Regions from separate parts of the Clostridium sp. MF28 genome, predicted to be linked through region 2. Evidence: riboswitches for the same ligand, from Rfam matches in the RefSeq annotation. Region 2 holds a riboswitch; each other region holds the start of a gene.

Region 1 (3,293 bases), 2.1 Mb from region 2:
ATCTGCAAAGGCAAACTTTCCTGACTTTAAAGAAAAAAGAGCTGTTGGAACCTATTCTAAGCAAAAGAAGAATAAAAGATTTAGGGTTGAAATAACTGCATTTGAAAGAGATAAAATCTACGAAATAACTGCTAGAAATAGAAGAGAATCCTTTATAACTAGATATCAACTTATTCCTATTTCTGAAAATGAGACTAAACTCATTTTTACTGAGATAGAAAGTGATAGAAACATATTTGGAAAAATAAATTCTGCATTAACTTCTTTACTTTTAGGTAAACGTCAACCTGATGAATTTAATACTTTTATAAAGAACTTAGAAAAATCATTAGCTTCCTAATCAACATATTTTAATCTTTCATATAGAAAGCATTGTCATTAATAAATTGTTTCTAATAAAAACTACTTTAACTTTTAATGACAATGCTTTTTATAATTCATATATTCTCCACTTTTATACTAAGTGAATTAGGAATAAAAAAACTTTATTAAGCTGCAGTATCTATTTACAAATTATCAGTGTGCCTAAAATACACATAAAAATAAGATAGGACTAGTTTTATCACATAGCCTATCTCGAAAACTTGTTGATATTGTAATATCTATTTTATATATTTATTTACTAATCTAATCTCCAGTTTTTACTTAGAAATTGCTTTTCTATACATTATAGATATAAATTTATTTCCGCTTTTATTTATTCATGTATTTGAATTATTATATTTCTTCTATTGCCAACAGTCTAGGGTTACTCCCCTCTTGTATTTTAATATATACTTTTGCCATCTTCATTTGTAAATCTTTTATTACTGTTTTTACTCTACATATAAAATAATAATCTTCAATTCCATTTGTAATTACTGCAACCGGATTGAACTTCCATCCCTTTATGCCATCTAGTGCTTTTCTAAGCATTTGTTTGTCTTCTATTGTAATTTTATCTTTAATTTTTAATTCTTCAATTTCTCTTAACATAAATATCAAACTCCCTTCCTATGAATATACTATTATTTTTTCTTGTCAGTTCTTTGTCAAACATCTTAATCATTTCTTAATATATTGTTAAAAAAAAATAACTAATAAATTAATAGTATTAAACGATATAAATCTGTCCCAATAAACTCAAAATATTAGGCAGCATGTGAGCTAATTTAACCGAAAAAAACTAGTATGCTCTATACTAGTTTTTTCAAATCTTTTGCATTACATAATAAAAAATCACACTCTTATTTATAAACAATGTGATACGTTAGCGTGATATTTACCTTAAATATGTACATTGGGAAATCAGTTTTCCAAAACTCTTCTGACTGATTGTATTAATCTTTCATTTCTAAATGGTTTAACAATGAAATCTTTGGCTCCAGTTTTTATGGCTTTAATAACAATATCGCCTTGTCCCATTGCAGAACATATAATCACCTTCGCATTAGGATTAATCTCCATAATTGATGATAGTGCACTAATTCCATCCATTACAGGCATTGTAATATCCATTAGTATTAAATCAGGATTTAATTGCTTATATTTTTCAATCAACACTTCTCCATTTTCTGCCTCATCAACTACTTGATATCCTTCTTTTTCTAAGGAATTCTTTAAAGTAACTCTCATAAATCTAGCATCATCACAAATTAAAATTTTGTCATTCATTTCATTTTCCTCCTATTCATTTCAAATAGGCAAAGACTTGCAACTGGCTGCCATCCTTTCAAAAGGAAAAGGCCCTCTAGCTTTGCGTCACAGTTTTTCAACTGCTTTGCCAATTTAATATTAAATTTAACATTAAATATATCGTACTTTTAAATAAAAACTTTATTTTGCTTATCTAACGTTTATTGTTAATGTAGTATTGTTAAACTTCCATAGATTATTATCCTAATTAGCATTTATCTACTTTTTATACAATTATTATCGTTACATTTCACTAAGTTTTAAACTTTTCATAATAATTCTTTTTCTTAATATACTCAGCAATAAGCTATATTTTTCACTCCTTAATTGAAGTGCGAAGAATTATCTATTACTATTTAGAATTATTTGATGTTAGCCTTCATATAATTAAAAGAAACCTCTTGAATGTTATTTGTTTCTCATTTAGTTACTCTCCATTCATAATCTTTTTTTATTTTAACCTATTCACTAGCCCCTTCACTTTAGGGGCTATTTTATTTTAAGATAAAGTAATACTTATCTATATCAAAATATGTAAAAAACTAAATCCTCTAACTATATGAATCTACAGTCAGAGGATTTTTAATTAATTATATTCAGAAAAGTCCCTTTAGTACTTAATAAAGCATACTTTCATAACCACTATCTGAATTCTAAATCCACCATTCCACTCATCTTCGCTTAGGCTAAAAAGTTATGTTTAATTTAACTTATCTGTTTATTCATAGAAATTTCTAGTAAACTTTTTCGTCTAATTCCAAGCCATAAGGCAATTCCTATGAGACATGAGAGTCCTTCTGTAGCTGTCATAGCCCAAATAACACCATTAACAGCAAATAGCAAGTTTCCTACAATCAGAATAGGTACAAATAAAACACCCCTCACCGCGGCCATAATATTTGATTTCACACCATCACCTTGAGCTTGAAAAATTCCAGTAAAAAATTCACATAGGGCAGCAAAAACAGTTGAGGAAAGTTGAGCTATAAGGGTTATTTGACCAATGGCAATAACATTAGGATCAATACTGAAGATGCCAATAATCTGTAACCTGAGTGCAAATAGAACTGCTCCTAAAGTTAATGTTAAACCAAGCATATACAATATAGTTTTCTTAACAATTTCCATGAGACGCTTTTGGTTATTTGCAGAGTAAGCAAATGCAATTAGTGGTACAACTCCCATTGCAAAGCCCATACCAATACAATCTACAATTTGGACAACTCTTTGTGCGATTCCAAATCCCGCCACAACACTATCTCCATAAATCATAGAATAATTATTGAATAGCAGGCTTATGATAACAAAAAATCCACTCATTAATAAAGCTGAAACTCCAACCTTAAAAATCTCACCATAAATTTCTTTACTTGGTTTAAAGTCCTTAATTGACAAGCTCTGAACAGTACTCTTCTTTTGCAAATAATATATAAAATACAAAACGGAAACTATATTACCACAAACAGAGGCTAGTGCTGATCCCATAACATTCATATTTAGAACGAAAATGAAAAAGGGATTAAGTATTATATTAATAATAATACCTGCTATGGTACCAGTCATAGAAATAGTGGATGCACCCTCTGCACGTACAGCTGCGTCAAGCGCCATATTAACAA
Region 2 (3,293 bases):
TACAGAAGGTTATATTTATGAAGTGCGTTTTCTAATATTAATATTTATATAACATAACTATACTCTGAGAACCAGATCCAATAGTCCAGAAAATTACATAGTCACCTCTTTTAACTTTACCTTCCTTTATCGATTCATACAATGCTATGAAAGGGCTAGTAGTTCCAGTATATCCATATTTATTTCCTATATAGATACTCTTATCTTCTCCTATATCTAAAAGTTGTCTTATATTTTTTATATTTATAAACGCAAACTGAGAAAAGCAAAACATCTTAATATCTTCATTTTCTAAGCCATTTTTCTTCAGCATCTTTTTAGCAATCTCTGCTGCGGGATAAACACATGCCCCACCATCAAATGGCAACCATTTCAGATAAAGTTCGCTTACATCTTTTGATTTGAAAAAATTAGAGAATCCTTCACTTGGATACATAATGTTATGACTTTCCTCTGTGTTTATATAATATTCTGCATCAACTATCCCACACTCTTCTTCAACTTTTTCTAAAATTATTGCACATGCAGCATGTCCATAATTTCCATAGCAAAGCTCATTATTTGGGTCAGCTAATGAATCAACATCATCACAACCAATAATTAATGCTCTTTTAGCTCGCTTCGACGATTCTAAATAATTTGACATATTCTCTAATGCAACAGTCATGCCAGCACAATTAGCATTCATATCAAAACACATTACATTTCTTCCTGCATTTAATTCCTTATGTATTAAAATAGATGTTGCTGGTGCTACATATTCCGATAATATAGATGAATAAACTAGTACATCTATATCACTACCTGTCAAGTTAGCCTTATCTAATACTGATTTTGCTACTTTTACTGCTAGAGATAAAGTTGTCTCCTGTTCATTAAACATAAATCGTTTATCTCTACCCATTATATCTACTAATAAATGTTCTACATCTTTATCTTGTTTTTCAAAATGTTTTAAATAAATATCATTTGAAACAACTTCTGATGCATGACAAACATCAATACAACTTAGTCTTATTCCCATAATAATCTCCTAGCTAATGTAATTCAATTTAATATTATAAATTATGTATCATTTTAAATTATTTCAATTACCAATCCAGTGTTCCTACTTATTCTTGATAATTGCATCTTTAAAGTAATATTGCTACCAACATTTGCTATAACCTTTACAAACTTGCAAGCCTTGTACATTTGAAAACATCCTTCTAACATTGGTAACATCTCTTGTCTTGAAACGTTTAACTCTCTTGCGTCAAAATTCAATACATATTCTGAAGTTTGTATAGGAGATAGTTCTTTTCTAAAATCTTCAACAAAACTATTAGCATCGTTTGGTTCAAACATTCCCCATATCCTTATATTAATCTCCTTTTTTGCTTTGTCCAAAGACAGTTGATACTTTTTCATTTACTACACCTAACCTTTCTTTATTTAAATTGTTACCATATACACATATTTCAATGATTTTGTATCAAAATAAAAAGGTACCTATTAATTATTAATAGGCACCAAAAATAAACAAATGACTAATGTTTATATAACTACATTTTGGCAACCTGGCAATCATTGAAAATGAATTTCTTTAGACCCATAGCTTTGCGGCCCTACCTTTCGGCAAGTGTGCTATTATCAATGCATATGATATGCATAATTTTACACTTATTTTTGATAAATTTCAATATTTATACCAATATTTTTACCATTAATGGCATTAAAACTAATTTTAGTAAGTTATATTTATAATTTCTACTTATTTTGAAAAGATTCCTTGAATTCTTTCTTAATAACTAGGAAATCTTCTAAATCATTCAAAAACTGAAATAATAACGCTCTATTTTCAAATTCGTTTCGATTTTTAGGCAAATCCATTTTTTCATAATCTTTCCTAAGCAAATTTAGTTTATCTATAAGCTCTACACAATCATTATCTTCCTTAAGATTCATTGCAACTTCATTTGTAAATTCTGATAATATTCTAGTTTGATCATAAGTCATATAAAATCTCGAGAAATGCCTCTTCATTCTTTTCATTGTATCTAGCTGTATTATTCTCATCTCTATATAACTCAAATAATAATCATTTTTTTTAAATAAATGGTTATTATTTATTATCTGCGCCATAAATTTAGACTTATTAATTAATTCCTCAACGCTCACTGATATTTGCTTTTCATAAATTGGTACAGCTTGAGTAACAAGGCTTACTGCCATATCTGATAATATAGCTCTATAATAATCTTCTATTCTTTCTTTGTTTTTTTCAAATTGTTCTTCCAATGATGCGGTATATAAATTAAACATCATTGCTACTCCAATTCCTATTACAGTTAATTGTGCTTCGTTTATAATCCATGAAATATTTATATTTGTGCTTGTAAGTAAATGTGTTGATAATACAGATCCAACTACCATTCCTTCCTCTATTTTTAAAATTATTGTTGTTTGTATAAATATAATTAAAAATAATCCGAATATGATTGGGTTATTTCCAAGTAATAAATATAGCATAAACGACAAAAGAATGGCTAATGCAGAAGCAATTATTCTTCTCCCTGCAACTAATAAAGATTCTTTTTTTGTATCTTGAATACTTAGGATTGCAATAATTCCTGAAGTCACTCCAAATTGTAAACCAACATAATTTGATATAATAATTGCTATTGTAGCTGATAATGCCATTTTAAGAGTTTTAGATTGTAAATATTTTATCATTTTTACTTTCTCCTACCATGCTTAAATTCTTATTCATTATATAATCTTCACTTTTGCATGTAGCTTGCCTTTCATATGTATCTTAATTAAATAACGCTTTTTGCACACGTGTTCCAGATTTATAATGAAATATATACCTCCTTCATTGAGATTATAAGAGGCATATATTTCATTACCTAGAAACCTTTTTTAACTTCTTATTTTCATACATTTTATAATCAGCTTTCCTTAACAGCTCCTCTAAATTATCTGCTTCACTCAGCTTATAGCTAGTTGATCCAAAACTTATTTCTAGTTTATATGTTTTACCATCTGAATCTTCTATTATTTTTAATCTTTATTGATTATCCGAGAATAGCTCATTTCATTATTTATATTATATTGCACTATTATTTGACTTAGTAATAATGCCAAAATAATTATGCACAATGCTAACATATATCTTTTTCTTATCGTTTTTATAACTTTGGTATATCCAACTGAATTCTTTTCCATTGCTTTCTCCTAAACTACTAATACTAAATAGTTTGTTTTTAAACAAATCATCCTACTTATTAACTATATATAATTTACTGATT
Region 3 (3,293 bases), 260 kb from region 2:
TGATCCCAAATGACATCATAAGGTGCTGGACCAACTAATGTTTCTTGATTTAAATATAGTCTAAAGGCTATAAATGCTTCTTGATAGTTATTAACTCCGTAGCATGCCCCTTTTGGATTTCCTGTACTATAAGGGATAATAGCTACACAATCGCCACAACCTTTTCTGGCCATTTTATACACATAATAATTATTTGATACTTCGCAATCTTTAGGAAAAAATTCATTTGCTGATCCTTCACAATCAGGCGAGTAAATAACACTAACACCGTTAAGTTTTTTAGCACCATAGAAACTAGAATTATAGTAAACTGCTTTTCCAGTTTGGGTGTGATTAACTCCGTAGGTGATTACAAAATCATCATCAGATGTTAATTCGAAATTGTTTGTTCGGAGGTACAAGGCATCTCTACTTTCGCCTAGTACATTCACATCCATTAGAATTCCTTCAAAGCTTTCCATAACCCAAATATTAGTTTTAAGATCTATAGCTTCATAGTCATTACTATAATATTTTTCAAGAATCTTATACCTTAAATAATTTAAATCATCTCTAGCATGTGGTAGTAGATTAAATTCTGTTTTGCATGTTTCACGGATTTTAAGTGTAGGTACTGGCCAAGAATGGTTGTTTTTAATTGGCTTTTTAGGTGTAATTCGAAGTACATGCCAGTATTTGTCCAAATTATCTAAATACTCTTGTCCAATGTCTCTATTTTCCCATATTGATGCTCTCATGAGTATTGCAAAGGTATCCTTACCTCTTTCAAGTCCTAAGTTGACAAGACCCTCTGGTATATTATCATTATTCATGATATCGGAACTAAATCCAGAATTAATTAAAGCCTTCCGCACTTGGTGGTTAATATATTGGTCAGCAGTTGTAATAATAATTGTAGAACTATCATAGGGATATCCTAGTGTTCCATCAGGTGTATTTTCAGTGTTAATATTATAGTTATTAATAGTATCACCTAGGCTGCCAAATATTATATGGTATTTTCCGGTTTGATTATTACCTACAGTAGTATTATCACTATAATCTTTTCCTATTTTGTTTTTGGCAAAGAAAAGAAAACTTCTGAAACTGTAGTAATATGCTTTAGGTGGTGTTTTTCCGATTAAAACAATAGCCTCATCAGGACGTAATTTGTAGGGAACTCCTTCTTCTATAAATTCTATAGAAGACTCTTGATTAGGAGAAGGTGGGACTAGAGCAAGAGCATATGGAGCACCTGCATTATTTCCCAAAGCAGTATTGACTAAACCTTCGCTGCAATATTTTAAAATATCTACATATTTTAATTCTCCTTCTTGAACTATACAACCTTGATGCTCTAATGAATTAATGAATTCCTTAACTTTTTTTTCATTGTTCTTATCACAATTACAATAATTATAATCTTTATGCATTTTGCTACTCCCTTTTTTCTTTGATTCTTTTCATTTGTTATTTATTATTATATGCTGAATGTTTAAAGTGGGTGCCATAACAGACAGGATTGTAACTGACCAAATAAAATTAGATACAATGCCAGTGCAGAAATAAAAAAAGTTATGAAATGCAAGGATATAAGTAATGGCTAATTCAAATTGAAATGCGATTATTGTAGTGAAATAAAGATAAGTTGATTTTATAAACAAAGGCATTAATATGTAATATATTGAGGATTAAAATGAGATTAAATTCAGTGTTGGATTTTAAAGGTAGCATTTCGCCTCCATCATGAAACCAATGGAAACTACAATTTGGATTTTCGTTAGTTTATTTTTGTATTTTGAAGATGTTCAGTTAAAAATTATGAGCTTTAGAATACGTTTAAACTATTTTTTGGAAATTTAAATATTTGGACAGCTAACCAATATATTTAAATTATTGATTTTTTAATATCTATATGATAACATGACATATATATTAAAAAAATGACAATTATTAATGAAATATAGTAATTGAGAGCTATGAAGAATTCTTTTTATGTGGATATTTTAAGAATTTCGAGCTATCTGTGCAGTCGACCAATTTAAACTAATAAGTTCTTTTTTGATTAGTTTAAATTGGCCTTTATTATTTATAAAAATTATATAAAGAACAATATTTTTAGGGGTGGAGTATGAGTAAATTTGGGAAGAAAATATTAAGAATGATGTTGGTTATTTTATCATCTATAGCTATAATCTTAGTTTCAGTAAATCTGATTATGTTTGAAAAATTTAAAAAGGAACTTAGGCAAACAGTTACTCAATGTATTTCAGATTTAACTGTTTCTATTGATGGAGACAAGCTTGAAAAGCTTATAAAAGAACAATCAGATGACAGTGTAGAATATCAAGATATATTAAATTCAATGAGTTTGGCTAAATCAAAAAGCGTTGCAAGGAATTTTTATACACTTGAAAGAGTTCAAGGAACACAGGCTAAGTTTTTAGTTGATGTTTCAGTAGATGCATCTGAATTTTTAGAAGATTATACTATGGATAGCGGCATGAAGGAAGCTTTTAATGATAAAGTTGTAGTAACAAATGAATCGTTTACAGATGAGTATGGGACTTTTATTTCTGCTTATGCACCAATTAAAAATTCAGAAGGAAAGGTTATAGCTATTGCTGGAGTAGATGTAGACTCAAGTATGTTTGAAGGCATGAGAAGTGCGTTGCTAAATGCAACAATTCTAACAATAGTTATTGTGAGTATTTTAGCTTTTGTTATGATTTATTTATATTCTAAGAAATTAAGTAATAATATTGTAAAAATACAAAGTGTTTTAGGTAAAATGAGTGATGGTGATTTAACTAGTAATATAAATATAAGAACAAAGGATGAGATTGAGGATATAGCTATATCAATAGATAAGGTTCAGAATTCTTTAAAAGCTCTGATAAACGATGTAGCAATTGTATCTAAAGATATGAATACTGTTAATGATACAGTAAATGATAAAGTGAAGCATCTAAATAATGATGTTGAAGAAGTTTCAGCAATTACAGAAGAAATTTCAGCGAGTATAGAAGAGAGTGCAGTATCTGCAGAAGAGATGTCAAGAACTTCAAAGGAAATAGGAATTATAGTTAATTCTATAGCTGAAAAATCACAATACATTGAAGAGAAATCAAATCAAGTAAGTGAAAAAGCTAAAAATATTATGGGAACTTCAAAAAATAATCAAAAGGAAACTGAAAAAGTGTTTAAAGAAACAGGTATTAAATTGAAGCAATCCGTTGAAAAAGCTAAAGCTGTGGAGAAAATAAATGTATTATCGGAATCTATACTTCAAATAACTTCACAAATTAACTTAC

Evidence for each region. A riboswitch is a leader RNA that binds a small molecule or an ion and turns the genes downstream of it on or off. The one in region 2 is predicted to bind cyclic di-GMP.
Region 1: linked by a shared signal. The riboswitch ahead of AXY43_RS17760 (response regulator) and the one ahead of AXY43_RS08515 (hypothetical protein) in region 2 are both predicted to bind cyclic di-GMP.
Region 3: linked by a shared signal. The riboswitch ahead of AXY43_RS07320 (methyl-accepting chemotaxis protein) and the one ahead of AXY43_RS08515 (hypothetical protein) in region 2 are both predicted to bind cyclic di-GMP.

The regions. Positions count from the first base shown of each region.
Region 1 is NZ_CP014331.1:4,027,059-4,030,351, reverse strand. Features, by position in the region: gene AXY43_RS17770 (DUF3284 domain-containing protein) at 1-340, shown strand, start outside; gene AXY43_RS17765 (hypothetical protein) at 718-975, opposite strand; gene AXY43_RS17760 (response regulator) at 1,288-1,653, opposite strand; cyclic di-GMP riboswitch class I at 1,689-1,774, opposite strand; gene AXY43_RS17755 (MATE family efflux transporter) at 2,380-3,293, opposite strand, start outside.
Region 2 is NZ_CP014331.1:1,896,039-1,899,331, forward strand. Features, by position in the region: gene AXY43_RS08510 (3-oxoacyl-[acyl-carrier-protein] synthase III C-terminal domain-containing protein) at 38-1,024, opposite strand; gene AXY43_RS08515 (hypothetical protein) at 1,078-1,389, opposite strand; cyclic di-GMP riboswitch class I at 1,551-1,638, opposite strand; gene AXY43_RS08520 (aromatic acid exporter family protein) at 1,750-2,715, opposite strand; gene AXY43_RS28735 (diguanylate cyclase) at 2,888-3,043, opposite strand; gene AXY43_RS27795 (hypothetical protein) at 3,046-3,210, opposite strand.
Region 3 is NZ_CP014331.1:1,633,646-1,636,938, reverse strand. Features, by position in the region: gene AXY43_RS07325 (hypothetical protein) at 1-1,412, opposite strand, end outside; cyclic di-GMP riboswitch class II at 1,943-2,026, shown strand; gene AXY43_RS07320 (methyl-accepting chemotaxis protein) at 2,111-3,293, shown strand, end outside.